Regions from separate parts of the Kitasatospora sp. NPDC057223 genome, predicted to be linked through region 1. Evidence: predicted binding sites of a transcription regulator. Region 1 holds the regulator's gene; the other holds the start of a gene.
What was found. The regulator HrcA, encoded in region 1, represses chaperone genes, less so after heat shock. The targets are predictions, from matches to a motif close to TTNGCACTCNGNNNNNCNGAGTGCNAA.

Region 1 (8,452 bases):
CGTTCGACCTCGCCGAAGGCGCCGCCCTCGACGGCGGCGAAGCAGACCGAGCCGAGCCCGGTGGGCCTGAAGCCGGCGGCGGCCTCCAGGGTGAGCGCGGCCGAGGGCACGCCGAACAGCTGGTCGAGGTCGGGCCGGACGGGCTTGCTGCGGCCGAGCAGGGCATCCAGGAATCCCACGGGTGTCTCTCCTCCGGAGGTGGGTCAGCGGCCGAGGTCGGTGGAGATCTTCGCGAGCTGCTCCAGCCGCTTCTCCAGCGACGGGTGGGTGGACAACAGCTGCGAGGCGGCCTCCCGGGCGCTCAGCGCGGGGGCGAAGTAGAACGCGTTGTAGGGCTGAGCCTGGCGCAGGTCCTTGGTGGGGATGGCGGCGATCTGGCCGGTCACCTTGGTCAGGGCGGAGGCCAGCGCGCTGGGGCGCCCGGTGAGCTGGGCGGCCGCCCGGTCGGCGGCCAGTTCGCGGTAGCGGGAGAGCAGCCGGGTGAGCAGGAAACTGATCGCGTAGACGACCATCGAGACCAGCGGGATGACGAGCATCGCGATGGCGGCGTTCTGGTCGTTGCTGTTGCGGTTGCCGCCCATCATCCCGCCGTACATGGCCATCCGGGTCATCGCTCCGGCGAGCACGCCGAGGAAACCGGCCACCGTCATCACGGCGACGTCCCGGTGGGCGACGTGCGACAGCTCGTGGGCGAGGACGCCCTCCAGCTCCTCGGGTTCCAGCCGCCGCAGCAGGCCGGTGGTGACGCAGACCACGGCCTTTTCCGGTTTGCGGCCGGTGGCGAAGGCGTTCGGCATGTCGTTGTCGGCGACCGCGACCCTGGGCTTGGGCATGTCGGCGAGCGCGCAGAGCCGGTCAATGGTGCCGTGCAGTTGGGGGTACTGCTCGGGGGTGACCTCGTGGGCGCCCATCGCCCGTTCGGTGATCCTGTCGCTGAACCAGAACTGGGCGACGAACAGGCCGCCCGAGATCAGCACGATGATCGGCCAGGCCCCGCGCAGCAGCACGATGAGCAGACCGGTGAAGCCCACGTACAGCAGGCCGATCACGAACATCGTGGCGACCATCCGGCCGGTGAGTCCACGGTCGGGTGCGAAGCGGGTGTGCTGGCCCGAGGCTGACATTGCTGCTCCTCCGATTAGCCGGTTGCCTTCGATGCTGCCACCTGGCCGGGCCGCGGGCATCACGCACCGGTGGCCGGGTGCGTGCAGGATCACCCCGGTCGTGCCGTTCCTGCCGTCTGTCCCGGGCCTTACACTGGCAGGTACGGTTCTGGCACTCGACTGTCCTGAGTGCCAAACGATCCGCCGCGAGAGATCCACATCGATCCACATCGAGTCATATCGGACAACGTGCGAAGACGGAGGTGCGTGCCCCATGGTCAGCGAGCGCAGGGCCGAGGACCGCAAGTCCGAGCCCCGCAAGTCCGACGGCCGGATCGACACCCGGCAGATCGACACCCGCCAGATCGAGGGCCGCCAGCTGGACGTGCGTCCGCTGGACGACCGCAAGCTGGCGGTGCTGCGGGCGATCGTCCAGGACTACGTGGGGACGGAGGAGCCGGTCGGCTCCAAGGCGCTGGTCGAGCGGCACAGCCTCGGGGTCTCCCCGGCGACCGTCCGCAACGACATGGCGGCCCTGGAGGAGGACGGCTACATCCAGCAGCCGCACACCAGTGCCGGCCGGATCCCGACCGACAAGGGCTACCGGCTGTTCGTCGACCGCCTCGCCGAGGTCAAGCCGATGACGGCGCCCGAGCGCCGTGCCATCCGGCACTTCCTGGACGGCGCGGTGGACCTCGACGACGTGGTCGCCCGTACGGTGCGGCTGCTCGCGCAGCTCACCCGGCAGGTCGCCGTCGTGCAGTACCCGTCGCTGTCGCGTTCGACCGTGCGGCACATCGAGCTGGTCGCGCTCGCGCCGACCAAGGTGATGCTCGTCCTGATCACCAACACCGGCCGGGTCGAGCAGCGGATGGTCGACTGCCCGGGCACGGTCGGCGAGACGGTGCTGGCGGAGCTCCGGGCCAAGGCCAACGCGCGGGCCTGCGGGCAGCGCCTGCCGGACGTCCCGGAGCTGCTGGAGGCCCTGCCGGCCGCCTTCGAGCCCGCCGACCGCCCGACCGTCACCACCGTGCTGGCCACGCTCTTCGAGGCGTTGGCCGAGCAGAACGAGGAGCGGATCATGCTGGCCGGCACGGCCAACCTGACCCGCTTCGGGCACGACTTCCCGCTCACCATCCAGCCGGTGCTGGAGGCTCTGGAGGAGCAGGTCGTCCTGCTCCGCCTGCTGGGCGAGACCGGCGACGCGTCGATGATGGTGCGGATCGGCCGGGAGAACGCGTACGAAGGGCTCAATTCCACCTCGGTGGTCTCGGTCGGTTACGGTTCGGGCGACGAGAGTGTGGCGAAGCTGGGCGTGATCGGTCCGACCCGGATGGACTATCCGGGCACAATGGGGGCGGTGCGAGCGGTGGCAAGGTACGTGGGCCAGATCCTGGCCGAGTCATAGAAACGACCACCGTCAGCCCTCTGACGGTGGCAACCCAGTCGCAGCACTTCTAGAGGCGGAACAAGCGGAGCATTTGGTGGCCACGGACTACTACGCGGTACTCGGCGTCCGACGGGATGCGGGGCAGGACGAGATCAAGAAGGCGTTCCGGCGCCTCGCCCGTGAACTGCACCCGGACGTCAACCCGGACCCGAAGACGCAGGAGCGGTTCAAGGAGATCAACGCCGCTTACGAGGTGCTCTCCGACCCGGCCAAGCGCCAGGTCTACGACCTCGGCGGCGACCCCCTCTCCCCGAACGGCGGCGCGGGCGGCTTCGGCGCGGGCGCGGCGGGCTTCGGCTTCTCCGACATCATGGACGCCTTCTTCGGCGCCGCCTCCGGCCAGCGCGGGCCCCGCTCGCGCACCCGGCGCGGCCAGGACGCCATGATCCGCCTGGAGATCACCCTGGAGGAGGCCGCTTTCGGCACCACCAAGGAGCTCCAGGTCGACACGGCCGTCACCTGCACGACCTGCTCCGGTGAGGGCGCGGCGCCCGGCACCTCGGCGCAGACCTGTGACATGTGCCGCGGCAAGGGCGAGGTGTCGCAGGTCACCCGGTCCTTCCTGGGCCAGGTCATGACCTCGCGCCCGTGCCCGCAGTGCCAGGGCTTCGGCACCGTCGTGCCGACCCCGTGCCCCGAGTGCGCCGGTGACGGGCGGGTGCGTGCCCGCCGTACGCTCACCGTCAAGATCCCGGCCGGTGTCGACAACGGCACCCGGATCCAGCTGGCCGGCGAGGGCGAGGTCGGCCCCGGCGGCGGCCCGGCCGGCGACCTGTACGTCGAGATCGCCGAGACCGCGCACCCGACCTTCCAGCGCCGGGGTGACGACCTGCACTGCACGGTCACCATCCCGATGACGGCGGCCTCGCTGGGCACCCAGGTGCCGCTGCAGACCCTGGACGGGCTGGAGGAGGTCGACATCCGGCCCGGCACGCAGTCCGGCCAGTCGATCCCGCTGCACGCCCGGGGCATCACCCACCTGCGCGGCGGCGGCCGTGGCGACCTGATAGTGCATGTCGAGGTGCAGACGCCCACCAAGCTCGACCCCGAGCAGGAGGACCTGCTGCGCCGCCTCGCGCTGCTGCGCGGCGAGGAGCGCCCCTCCGGGACGTTCGCGCCCGGCCAGCAGGGCCTGTTCTCCCGGCTGAAGGACGCCTTCAACGGCCGCTGAGCCGTCCGGAGTCCGTACCCAGGGGCGCGGGGCCCCCGCCGCACCGGCGGAGCCCCGCGCCCCTGGGGTCTGCCCGTTCCGTCCCGCACCACCGGAGGTTCCCGCCATGACCGCCCCCGTCTTCGTCGTCGGGACGTCGCAGCTGACCGGCCTGTCCGCAGGCGCTCCGGTCCGCCTCGACGGCCCGGAGGGCCGCCACGCCGCCGCCGTGAAGCGGCTGGAGCCCGGCGAGGCCGTCACCCTCACGGACGGGCTCGGCCTCGGCGTGGACGGCACCGTAGCGGCCGTGCACGGCAAGGACGCGATCGACGTCACGGTCGGCGCGGTGCGCCGCGAGGCCGAGCCGGTGCCCCGGATCGTGGTCGTCCAGGCCCTGCCCAAGGGCGACCGGGGCGAGCTGGCGGTCGAGACCATGACCGAGGTCGGCGTGGACGTGGTGATCCCCTGGCAGGCCTCGCGCTGCATCACCCAGTGGAAGGGCGAGCGCGGTGCCAAGGCGCTCGCGAAGTGGCGCTCCACCGCCCGGGAGGCCGGCAAGCAGTCCCGCCGGCTGCGGTTCGCCGACGTCCGGGAGCCGATGACGACCCGGCAGCTCGCGCCGCTGCTGGCCGCCGCCGCGTTCGCCGCCGTGCTGCACGAGGACGGCGCCGAGCCGCTGGCCGACGCCGCGCTGCCCGCCGCCGGCGACCTGGTGCTCGTCGTCGGCCCCGAGGGCGGCGTCTCGCCCGACGAGCTGGCCGCCTTCGCCGCGGCCGGCGCCCGCCCGTACCGGCTCGGCGCGTCCGTGCTGCGCACCTCGACGGCGGGCGTGGCCGCCGGCGCGCTGCTGCTGGGGCGTACCGGCCGCTGGTCCTGACGGCCCGCTCCCGGCCCGTCCCCCGTGCGGGGAGCGGGGTGGGGGAAAAGCCTTCGCGTGGTGCGTGCACGTGCATAGGCTGACGCCGTGACCGATCCCCAGAACACCCTCGCCGGCGCGTACCTGCGCCACCCCCACCTGCACGGTGAACTGATCACCTTCGTTGCCGAGAACGACGTCTGGCTCGCCCCCATCGACGGCGGCCGGGCGTGGCGGCTGACCGCCGATCAGGTCCCGGTCTCCCACCCGAGATTCTCCCCGGACGGGCAGCACGTCGCCTGGGCCTCCACCCGCGACGGCGCGCCCGAGATCCACCTGGCGCCCGCCGACGGCGGCCCCTCGCGCCGGCTGACGTACTGGGGCAGCGGCCAGACCAGGCTGCGCGGCTGGACGGCCGACGGCCGCCCCGTCGCCACCACCACGGCCGGCCAGGCCACCCTGCGCCGCAGCTGGGCGTACGCCGTCCCGCTGGACGGCGGCGAGCCCGACCGGCTGCCCTACGGCCCGGTCGGCGGCCTGGCCCAGGAGCCGGGCGGCGACGGCGTGCTGCTGCTCTCCGCCGCCAGTCGCGAACCGGCGCTGTGGAAGCGCTACCGGGGCGGTACGGCCGGCAAGCTGTGGATCGGTACCGACGAGTTCGCCCGGGTGCACGCCGGGCTGGACGGCAACATCGAGTCCCCGCTCTGGGTGGGCGGCCGGATCGCGTTCCTGTCGGACCACGAGGGCTACGGCCGGCTGTACTCCAGCCTCCCGGACGGCACCGACCTGCGGGCCCACAGCAGCTCCGACGACGGCTTCTACGCCCGCAACGCCTCCACCGACGGCGCCCGCGTCGTCTGGCACAGCGCCGGCGACCTGTGGATCCTGGACGACCTGGACGGCGCCGAGCCGCGCCGCCTCGACATCCGCCCGGCCGGGCCGGCGACCGGCCGTCGCCGCCGGCCGGTCAGCGCCGCGCACTGGCTGGAGACGGCCGCCCCGGACCGCACCGGCCGCGCCAGCGCCGTCGTCGTGCGCGGCAGCGTGCACTGGCTGACGCACCGGGAGGGCCCGGCCCGGGTGCTGGACGAGACGCCCGGCGTCCGCGCCCGGCTGACCAGGGTGGTGCCCGGCGAGGACGGCGCGCAGGGCGTCGTCTGGGTGACCGACGCCGAGGGCGACGACGCGATCGAGTACGCCCCCGCCGTGCTCGGCGAGGAGCGCCGCCGGCTCGCCGCCGGACAGCTCGGCCGGGTGCTCGGCCTGACCGTCTCACCCGACGGCAAGCAGCTCGCCGTCGCCTCGCACGACGGCCGGGTGCTGCTCGTCGGCCTCGCCGACGGCGCCGTGCACCAGCTGGCCCGGAGTGCGGACGGCGAGGTCAACGGGCTGGTGTTCAGCCCCGACTCGGCCTGGCTGGCCTGGTCGCAGCCCGCGCTCGGCCCGTGGTCGCTGCGCCAGATCGCCCTGGCCAACCTGGCCACCCGGACGGTCGGCGAGGCCACCCCGCAGCGCTTCATCGACACCTCGCCCGCCTTCACCGCGGACGGCAAGCACCTCGCGTTCCTGTCGGTGCGCAACTTCGACCCGGTGTACGACGCGCACGTCTTCGACCTGTCGTTCCCCACCGGCTGCCGCCCGTACCTGATCACGCTGGCCGCCGACACGCCGTCCCCGTTCGGCCCGCAGCGCGCCGGCCGGCCGTTCGGCGGCGAGGACGACGAGGCCAAGGGGAAGAAGGCGGACGCCGAGGAGACCGCCGACACCCCGCCCGTCACCCGGGTCGACCTGGACGGCATCGCCGACCGGATCATCCCCTTCCCGGTCGAGGGCGGCCGCTTCGGCAGCCTGCGCGCCGCCAAGGACGGCGTGCTCTGGAGCCGGCTGCCGCTGGTCGGCGAACTCGGCGACGACGCCGCCTCGCTGGAGGACGAGCGGCCGCGCCCGGTGCTGGAGCGCTTCGACTTCAAGAAGCTCCGCGCCGAGGAACTGCTCGCCGGACTGGACGCGTTCGCGGTCAGCGGCGACGGCGCCCGGCTGGCCGTCCTGGACGAGGGGCAGCTGCGGATCCTCCCGTCCGACCACAAGGCCGCCGGCGACGACGACGAGACCGACGTGGACCTCGCCCGGCTGCGGGTCACCGTCGACCCGGCGGCCGAGTGGCGGCAGATGTTCGACGAGAACGGCCGCATCATGCGCGACAACTTCTGGCGCGCGGACATGGGCGGCTTCGACTGGGCGGGCACGCTGGAGCGCTACCGTCCGCTGGTCGAGCGGCTCGGCTCGCACGACGACCTGGTGGACCTGCTCTGGGAGGTCCAGGGCGAGCTGGGCACCTCGCACGCCTACGTGACCCCGCCGGGCACCGGCACCGAGGCCGCCCGCCGGCAGGGCCTGCTGGGCGCCGACCTCGCCAAGGACGGCGACGTCTGGCGGATCGGGCGGATCCTGCCCGGCGAGTCCTCCGACCCGCGGGCCCGCTCACCGCTGGCCGCCCCCGGCGTGGCCGTCCGGCCGGGCGACGCGCTGCTCGCCGTCAACGGCCGCCCGGTGGACCCGGTCACCGGCCCCGCCCCGCTGCTGGCCGGCACGGCGGGCCAGCCCGTCGAGCTGACCGTGGCCGGCAAGGACGGCACCGACCAGCGGCACCCGGTGGTCGTCCCGCTCGCCGACGAGGAGCCGCTGCGCTACCACGACTGGGTGGCCGGGCGCCGGGCCGCCGTCCGCGAGCTGTCGGCCGGCCGGCTGGGCTACCTGCACATCCCGGACATGGTCAGCGCCGGCTGGGCGCAGCTGCACCGCGACCTGCGGGTGGAGATGGCCAAGGAGGGCGTGGTCGTCGACCTGCGGGAGAACCGCGGCGGCCACACCTCGCAGCTGGTGATCGAGAAGCTCAACCGGCGGATCATCGGCTGGGACATCGCCCGGGACGTCGCCGGCGCCCAGCCCTACCCCGGGGACGCCCCGCGCGGCCCGGTGGTGGCGCTGGCCAACGAGTTCTCCGGCTCGGACGGCGACATCGTCAACGCCGCCATCCAGGCGCTGGGGATCGGCCCGGTCGTCGGCACCCGCACCTGGGGCGGCGTGATCGGCATCGACAACAAGTACGGCCTGGTCGACGGCACCCGGGTCACCCAGCCGAAGTACGCCTTCTGGCTGGAGGGCTACGGCTGGGGCGTGGAGAACCACGGCGTCGACCCGGACGTCGAGGTCGTGATCGCCCCGCACCAGTACGCGGCCGGCGAGGACCCGCAGCTCGCCGAGGGCGTCCGCCTCGCCCTCGCGGCGCTGGCCGAGACCCCGGCGAAGACCCCGCCGCCGCTGCCCGAGCTGTAGCGCGGGCTGCGGGCCGGGCAGGGGCGTCCACCCCTGCCCGGCCCGCCCCGGCCCCCGGGCCCGCGGCCCGCGCACGGTGCGGTGGCGGCACCTGCGGGCGCCGCGGCTCGGCTAGCATGCGGCCGGTAGCCACCACGTGGTCACGCAGTACTCACGACGCCAGGAGACACCGATGGCCGGCGAGCCGCAGTCCGACTGCCTGTTCTGCAAGATCCTCGCGGGCAGCATCCCCGCGACCGTGGTCCGCGAGACGGAGCGCACCCTCGCCTTCCGGGACATCAACCCGCAGGCACCGACCCACATCCTGGTCATCCCGCACGCGCACTACCCGAACGCCGCCGAACTGGCCGCCGCGGAGCCCGCCGTCGCGGCCGAACTGCTCACCGAGGCGGCGGCGGTCGCCACCGGCGAGGGCCTCGCCGACTACCGCCTGATCTTCAACACCGGCGCCGGCGCCGGGCAGACCGTCTTCCACGCGCACGTGCACCTGCTCGGCGGCGCCCCGCTGCGCGAGGGCCTGGTCTGACACCGTGTCGCAACGCGAACTGGTCGTCCTC
Region 2 (8,452 bases), on a different contig from region 1:
GGGGGCGGTACCGGCCGCGCCCCGGCGGCGAGGAGCGGCACGCCGCAACCGGTCGTCCCGTCCGGGGCCGGCACACCGGCGCCCGCCCCGGCGCCGGTGACCGCGGTGCCGACGGCCGCGGGGAGCGCCGCGGGCGCCCCGGCCGCCTGGGCGAAGTGGAACCTGAAGCCGCTGCCCGCCGCGCCGGCCGCGCCCGCCGACAAGCCGGTGAAGCTGACCGCCACCGGCGCCGTCCCCGTCCTCAGCGACATCAGGACCACCGACAGGGTCGTCTTCGTCACGATCGACGACGGGGCCGAGAAGGACCCGAAGTTCGTCGAGATGCTGACCGACCTCAGGGTGCCGGTCTCGATGTTCCTGACCCGCGACATCGTCAAGGACGACTACGGCTACTTCAAGCCGTTGCAGGCCCTCGGCAACCACATCCACAACCACACCGTCGACCACCCGGCGATGAGCACCAAGCCGGCCGACGTGCAGAAGGCCGAGGTCTGCAACGCGCAGGCCGCGCTCACCCAGCAGTACGGCACGGCGCCGCTGCTCTTCCGCCCCCCGTACGGCGACGGGGCGAACACCGCGGCGCTCAACACGGCGGTGCAGCAGTGCGGGCCGCGCGCGATCGTGCTCTGGCGCGAGTCGATGCAGATCCACGACATGCAGTACCAGGCGGCCGACAAGAAGCTGCGGCCCGGCGACATCGTCCTCGCGCACTTCCGCGGCCCGAAGGACCTCAAGGGCGAGACGATGACCCAGATGTTCGGCGAGCTGCTCAGCCGGATCCAGGAGCAGGGCTTCGCGGTGGCCCGGCTGGAGGACTACATCCAGCCACCGGCCTAGGTCTGCGCCTGCGCCTGGTCCGGGCCTCCGGCCGGGGCCGTCACCGGCCGGCCGATCATCATCAGGTGCCCGTCGCCGACCCGCGACAGGATGACGGTCGCGGAGTTGGGCCCCTCGGGCTTCAGCTTGCGCCGCAGTTCCTCCGGGGTCATCGCGAGGCCGCGCTTCTTGATCACCACGGTGCCGGCGCCGCGCTCGCGCAGCAGCGCCTTCAGCCGCTTCACGTTGAACGGCAGCACGTCGGTGAGCTCGTACGCGTGGGCGTGCGCGGTGGGCACCAGGTGGTCCGCCGTCACGTACGCGATCATCGGGTCGATCAGCCGGCCGCCGACCTCCCGGGCGACCTCGGCGACCAGGTGGGCGCGGATCACCGCGCCGTCCGGCTCGTACAGGTAGCGCCCGACCGGCCCGGCGGCCGGGTCCGGCAGGTCGCCCCCGGTCAGGGTGGCGCCGAGCGGCAGCAGGGTCGCCCGGTGGCGGTGGTCCGCCCCGGTGCCGAACCAGAGCACGGCCTCCTTCACGTCGCCGTGGTCGGACACCCACTCCGCCTCGGCGTCCTCGGGGACCAGCTCGTGCGGGATGCCCGGCGCGATCTTCAGCGCCCCGACCGGCGTCCGGCGCGCGGCCCCGACGGCCCAGGACAGCGGCGGGGAGTACGCCTCGGGGTCGAACACCCTGCCCTTGGAGGTCCGCCGGCCCGGGTCGGTGAACACCGCGTCGTAGCCCGTCACGTCGACGTCCGCGACGTCCGCGCAGCGCACCTCCACCAGCTCCGCCACGCCGAGCGCCGCGGCGTTCGCCGCGGCGGCCGCGCAGGCCGCCGGGTCGCGGTCGACGGCGAGGACGGCGATCCCCGCCCGGGCCAGCGCGATCGCGTCGCCGCCGATCCCGCAGCACAGGTCGGCCAGCCGCCGTACGCCCAGCGCCGCGAACCGCCGGGCCCGCCACTCGGCGACGCTGCGCCGGGTGGACTGCTCGACCCCGTTCGGCGTGAAGTACATCAGCGCGGCGTCCTCGCCGAACTTGGCCTGCGCCCGCTGGCGCAGCCGGGCCTGCGCGAGGGCGGCGGAGACCAGCCCGGCGGGGTGGTCGCGGCGCAGCCGGGTGGCCAGCGCCAGCTCGTCCCCGGGCGAGTACTCGCGCAGTTCGGCGAGCAGTGACTGCCCCTCGGGGGTCAGCAGGGCCTGCAGGTTCTCGGTCTCCACCGGGCCATTGTCCCGCCTCGCCGGCCGGCTCCGGGTTCAGCCTCCGGGACAAGTGTGGGCGCTGTCGCCGCGGGGGACACAGGGGGCGGGCGCGCCGGTCGGCCGCGGCGGCTCCTCGGGCGGAGAGGACCGTGATCAGCGGGAGGACCGCCGACGCGGCGGCCGTCATGATCCGGCTCCCGCCGCCCGGGGCGGGCGAGGCCTGCCCGAGCAGGACGAGGAAGGCGGTCGTGACCTCCAGGACGAGCAGCAGGACCGTGCTCGCCAGGCCGGGCAGTGCTCCGGGCGGTTCGCCGGCTCCGGTGGGCAGGCCGGCAGTCTGCACCCGCCCGGCCCGTACGCGCGTGCGGTTCTGCGGAATGCTCCGGCACGTCGTTGGCACTCTGGTTGACTGAGTGCTAACCGCGGCCTATGGTCGTCGTTAGCACTCCCCACCGGGTGAGTGCTAACCGGTGCAGCGTGTCTGACCCCCGCGACGGCAGGCACGCAGTCACCACAAAGACCTGTAAGACAACCCCGTAATCTCCGAAGGGGAGCTCGGACGTGACCACCAGCAGCAAGGTTGCCATCAAGCCGCTCGAGGACCGCATTGTGGTCCAGCCGCTCGACGCCGAGACCACCACGGCCTCCGGCCTGGTTATCCCGGACACCGCCAAGGAGAAGCCCCAGGAGGGCGTCGTCCTGGCCGTCGGCCCGGGTCGCTTCGAGGACGGTCAGCGTCTTCCGCTCGACCTCGCCGTGGGCGACATCGTCCTGTACTCGAAGTACGGCGGCACCGAGGTGAAGTACAAGGGCGAGGAGTACCTCGTCCTCTCGGCCCGCGACGTTCTCGCGGTCATCGAGAAGTAAGACCTCACGGGCCCTGCGGGTCCGTATCCGCCCGCCCCGGATCCGTGTCTTCAACGACAGGGGCCCGGGGCGCGGCTGTTGGCTCACGTATTCAGTAACCCTGAGGGAAACGGGAACATGCCGAAGATTCTGCAGTTCGACGAGGACGCCCGCCGCTCGCTGGAGCGCGGTGTGAACAAGCTGGCCGACACCGTCAAGGTGACCATCGGCCCCAAGGGCCGCAACGTCGTCATCGACAAGAAGTTCGGCGCCCCGACCATCACCAACGACGGTGTCACCATCGCCCGTGAGGTCGAGCTGGACGACCCGTACGAGAACCTTGGCGCGCAGCTCGTCAAGGAGGTCGCCACCAAGACGAACGACGTCGCGGGTGACGGCACCACCACCGCGACCGTGCTCGCCCAGGCCCTGGTCAACGAGGGTCTGCGCAACGTCGCCGCGGGCGCCGGCCCGGCCGCCCTGAAGAAGGGCATCGACAAGGCCGTCGCCGCGGTCTCCGAGCACCTGCTCTCGATCGCCCGTGAGGTCGACGGCAAGGACGACATCGCCGCCGTCGCCGGTCTCTCGGCGCAGGACTCCCAGGTCGGCGAGCTGATCGCCGAGGCGATCGACAAGGTCGGCAAGGACGGTGTCATCACCGTCGAGGAGTCGAACACCTTCGGCGTGGAGCTGGACTTCACCGAGGGCATGCAGTTCGACAAGGGCTACCTCTCGCCGTACTTCGTCACCGACGCCGAGCGTCAGGAGGCGATCCTCGAGGACCCGTACATCCTGATCAACCAGGGCAAGATCTCCTCCATCCAGGAGCTGCTCCCGCTGCTGGAGAAGATCCTGCAGGGCGGCGCCACCAAGCCGCTGCTGATCATCGCCGAGGACGTCGACGGCGAGGCGCTGTCCACCCTCGTGGTGAACAAGATCCGTGGCACCTTCAACGCGGTGGCCGTCAAGGCCCCGGGCTTCGGTGACCGCCGCAAGGCCATCCTCGGCGACCTGGCCACCCTGACCGGTGCCACCGTCATCTCCGAGGAGGTCGGCCTCAAGCTCGACCAGGCCGGTCTGGACGTGCTGGGCAGCGCCCGTCGCGTCACCATCACCAAGGACGACACCACGGTCGTCGACGGTGCCGGCGAGTCGGACGCCGTCGCGGGCCGCGTCAACCAGATCAAGGCCGAGATCGCCAACACCGACTCGGACTGGGACCGCGAGAAGCTGCAGGAGCGCCTGGCCAAGCTGGCCGGCGGCGTCTGCGTCATCAAGGTCGGCGCCGCCACCGAGGTGGAGCTCAAGGAGCGCAAGCACCGCCTGGAGGACGCCATCTCGGCGACCCGTGCCGCGGTCGAGGAGGGCATCGTCGCCGGTGGTGGCGCCTCTCTCGTGCACGCTCAGAAGGTGCTCGACGGCGGCCTGGGCCTGACCGGCGACGAGGCGACCGGTGTCGCGGTCGTCCGCAAGGCGCTCGCCGAGCCGCTGCGCTGGATCGCCCAGAACGCCGGCCTCGAGGGCTACGTCATCACCTCGAAGGTCGCCGAGCTGGAGGCCGGTCACGGCTACAACGCGGCCACCGGCGAGTACGGCGACCTGGTGAAGGCCGGCGTCATCGACCCGGTCAAGGTCACCCGCTCCGCGCTGGAGAACGCCGCCTCGATCGCCTCGCTGCTGCTCACCACCGAGACCCTCGTGGTGGAGAAGCCGGCCGAGGAGGAGAACGGCTCCGGTCACTCGCACGGCGGCCACGGCCACTCGCACTGACACCGTCCGCGGTGATGCAGTGAAGCGTTGAAGCAGTGAAGCAGTGAGACTCTCCGCAGGCCCGGCCCGTACCCTCGTGGTGCGGGCCGGGCCTGCGGCGTTCGGCCGTCCGGGGCTGTTCCAAGGTTCAACCAAATATCAGATTAATTTTGTTCGCCGCAAAGAATGGCTTATAACTGAGCCATGATCGAGGCCCGCCATCTCCGTGTCCTGCGAGCCGTCGCCCGGACCGGCTCCTTCTCCGCCGCCGCCCGCGAGCTGGGCTGCACCCAGCCGGCCGTCAGCCAGCAGATGAAGGCCCTGGAGAAGTCGGTGGACACCCCGCTGGTGGTCCGGGCCGGGCGCGGCATGCAGCTCAGCGAGGCGGGCCAGGTGCTGCTCAAGCACGCCACCGGCATCCTGGCCGGCCTCTCCGCCGCCGAGGAGGAGGTCGCCGCGATCGCCGGGCTGCGCGCCGGGCGGGTGCGGCTGGTGTCCTTCCCGACCGCGAGCTCCACCCTGGTGCCGGCCGCCGTCGCCCAGCTGCGCGACAGCCACCCCGGGGTCCGGGTGTCGCTGGTGGAGGCGGAGCCCACCGAGTCGCTGGCGATGCTGCGCGGCGGCGAGTGCGAGGTCGCGCTGGCCTTCCGCTACCCCGACTCGCAGGGGGGCCTGGTCCTGCCCTCCCCGCACAGCACCCCGCGCGAGGCCCGGGCCGAGGCGACGCTGGAGGCCGCCGCCGCGGCGGCGGCGGGGGACTGGTCGGACCTGGTGGTCCGGCCGCTGCTGGACGACCCGCTGGTCGGGGTGCTGCCCGCCGGGCACCCGCTGGCGCGGCGCGCCGACGGCGCGCCGGTGGAGCTGGCCGACCTGTCGCAGGAGCAGTGGATCGCCGGCTGCCCGCAGTGCCGGGGCCATCTGGTGGAACTCTGCGCGGGTGCGGGCTTCGAGCCGCGGATCGACTTCGCGACGGACGACTACCCCGCGGTGGTCGGCCTGGTCGCCGCCGGGCTCGGGGTGGCGGTGCTGCCGGGGCTGGCGCTGGACTCGGTGCGCCAGGACGGCGTGTCGGCCGTCCCGCTGCGGGCGGCGTCGGGTGAGCCCGCGAGGCGGCAGGTGGTCGCGCTGACCCTGGCCGACCTGGCCGAGGTGCCGGCCGTGTCGCTGATGCTGGACCGCCTCGCATGGGCGGCGGCCGCTCGCTGACCGCCCGTCCTGGCCTGACTGCCTGTCCCTCACGCTGTCCCTCACGCCGGTGCCCGTCCGCACCCGCGCGCGCCACGCCGCCGGGTGGGCCGACCGGGTGGTTTCCGTCGGCCTGCGGGCGCCAGGGAAGCCGTGAAGAAACGTTTCTTCACGGTGGAAGCGGGGCCCGGTCTAGCGCCGTACGCCCGACGGAAGGGTCAGCGGGACCTCGGCCAGCCGGTTGCGCGAGCGCCCCATCAGCTCCTCGCGCTCGTCCTCGGTAAGGCCGCCCCAGACACCGTACGGCTCACGCACCGCCAGGGCGTGCGCCGCGCACTCGGTCCGTACCGGGCAGCGCATGCAGACCTCCTTGGCACTGGCCTCGCGTGAGCTGCGCGCAGCTCCCCGCTCGCCCTCCGGGTGGAAGAAGAGCGAACTGTCCACGCCCCGGCATGCGGCGGAGAGCTGCCAGTCCCAGAGATCCGCGTTCGGGCCGGGGAGGCGGGAAAAATCTGCCATGGCTCATTCCCTTCAAGGGCTCGTCGGCTCCGCGCCGGCCCGGTCACTGCTCGGCGAGGCTTCGATGCGCTGGTGTGGACACCTGGAAATATGACTTAAGGCAACCTCATGGACAAGTCACCCACAGAGTGGCACAACAGTCAATGACCACAGAAAAGCTATAAAAACGGGCAAAGCGGGCACATGGTTTGGGTGGACGATGCGTGGCAAACGAGTGGCCGGTGCGGGCGTACAGCTCCCTACCGGCGTGCGCGTCGCGCGCCGACCGCGCACGAGCTGCAGAAAAGTGCGGCGCGCGCCCCGCGATGCGGCTGATCCGTAACGGGTCGGCCACGTACAGTGGTGGAGATGGCCCTGAAGGCCGTAACTCATTCGAGTGACGGTCGTTGGATGTGCGGAGGCGGTTAGCGGGCGCCGGACGTCGGGAACGATCGCGGGGGAGAACCCGGCGATCAGCACGAGGTCTGTCGTCAATCGGCCGTGTCGGAGAGATTCGTACCAGCCAGGAGGCTCAACGTGACGCGGATCAGCAGCGGAGGACGGTCATGACTTCCGTTCTCGTTTGCGACGATTCCCCGCTTGCCCGCGAGGCGCTTCGCCGCGCGGTCGCGACCGTACCCGGCGTCGACCGGGTCACCACCGCGACGAACGGTGAGGAGGTCCTCCGCCGCTGGGTGGCCGACCGCTCCGACCTCGTCCTGATGGACGTCCGGATGCCCGGACTCGGTGGCGTCGAGACGGTCAGGCGGCTGCTGTCCGCCGACCCGGGCGCCCGCATCATCATGCTCACCGTCGCGGAGGACCTCGACGGCGTCGCCCTCGCGGTGGCCGCCGGGGCCCGTGGCTACCTGCACAAGGACGCCTCGCGCGCCGAGCTGCGGGCCACCGTCACCCAGGCCCTCGCCGACCCGACCTGGCGGCTCGCCCCGCGCCGGCTGCGCAGCCCCGACATGGGCGCCGCACCGACGCTGACGGCACGTGAGATCCAGGTGCTGGAGGGTATGAGTCACGGCCGCAGCAACGCCGAGATCGGCCGCGAGCTGTTCCTCTCCGAGGACACCGTCAAGACGCACGCCCGGCGGCTGTTCAAGAAGCTCGGCGCCTCGGACCGCGCGCACGCGGTGGCCCTGGGATTCCGGTGGGGCCTGGTCCGCTGACCGACCGCAGACCTGCCGTCCGGAGCGCCCTCCTCGCGATTACCCTCGCGCAGACGTGTGACGTTACGGTCCCGAGGTTGCACCATGGAGGAGTGGAGCACCTCGGGGACCAGCGGGCAGGAACTGCGGCAGGCAACGCAGCCGCAGGACACTCGGCGGACGATGCGCCGGCCGGGACGACCGACGGCGGCGGGGCGGGAGGCGGCACTGTGCACGACGGTCCGGTGCACGACGGCGCGGGGCCCGACCCGGGGGCCCAGGCCGCCCCCGAGCGCGGGCTGCCGGGGGCCGGGCTGCCGCCACGCACGGTGGCAGCGCATAACGTTCCGGTGCACAACTCCGGACGCGGTGCCATGTTTTCCGGTCCGACCAGGCACCATGGACCGATGCGCGACGACGTTGCCTCCGCCATGGGCGGGGCGGACCCAGAGGAGGCCGGGCTCTCCGGCCCGGGTCAGGAGTCGCCGCACGCCGACGGCCCGGCCGATTCCGTACCGGCCGTCGAACCTGCCGAAGCCGCCGAAGCCGCCGCCGTGACCGATCTGGCGGACGACCTGGCGCCGGACGGACTGCCCGACGGCCTGCCGGATCACGAGCCGTCCGACGGCGTGGGCCCGGACCGGGCGCCGGTGCTCGGCACCGCCGGATCCCCGCTGATGACCGACCTGGTCGCCGCCGCCGTCCGCGGCGAGGGCCCGGCCATCGACACCCTGCTGGCGTACGTCCACCCGCTGGCGCTGCGCTACTGCCGCGGCCGGCTGGTCCGGCTGCCCGGCGGTGCGCGCCACCACGTGGACGACGTGGCCCAGGAGGTCTGTGTCGCGGTGCTCTGCGCGCTGCCGCGCTACCGCGACCAGGGCCGCCCGTTCGAGGCGTTCGTCTACGGCATCGCCGCACACAAGATCGCCGACCTGCAGCGGGCCGCCATGCGCGGCCCCGGCTCGACCGTGATCCCGCCGGACGACCTGCCCG

Region 2: a site for HrcA is predicted at 2,418-2,444, ahead of groES (co-chaperone GroES). Genes of this name have one in related genera too.

Annotation. Positions count from the first base shown of each region.
Region 1 covers NZ_JBHUWW010000002.1:100,952-109,403, reverse strand. The annotation lists gene ACFUK0_RS01830 (hypothetical protein) at 1-179, opposite strand, end outside; gene htpX (zinc metalloprotease HtpX) at 204-1,124, opposite strand; gene hrcA (heat-inducible transcriptional repressor HrcA) at 1,378-2,511, shown strand; gene dnaJ (molecular chaperone DnaJ) at 2,588-3,724, shown strand; gene ACFUK0_RS01810 (16S rRNA (uracil(1498)-N(3))-methyltransferase) at 3,831-4,580, shown strand; gene ACFUK0_RS01805 (PDZ domain-containing protein) at 4,668-7,895, shown strand; gene ACFUK0_RS01800 (HIT domain-containing protein) at 8,068-8,421, shown strand; gene ACFUK0_RS01795 (ribonuclease Z) at 8,426-8,452, shown strand, end outside.
Region 2 covers NZ_JBHUWW010000138.1:12,721-21,172, forward strand. The annotation lists gene ACFUK0_RS33410 (polysaccharide deacetylase family protein) at 1-837, shown strand, start outside; gene ACFUK0_RS33415 (methyltransferase domain-containing protein) at 834-2,042, opposite strand; gene groES (co-chaperone GroES) at 2,586-2,891, shown strand; gene groL (chaperonin GroEL) at 3,009-4,640, shown strand; gene ACFUK0_RS33430 (LysR family transcriptional regulator) at 4,824-5,825, shown strand; gene ACFUK0_RS33435 (WhiB family transcriptional regulator) at 5,997-6,323, opposite strand; gene ACFUK0_RS33440 (response regulator transcription factor) at 6,869-7,480, shown strand; gene shbA (RNA polymerase sigma factor ShbA) at 8,137-8,452, shown strand, end outside.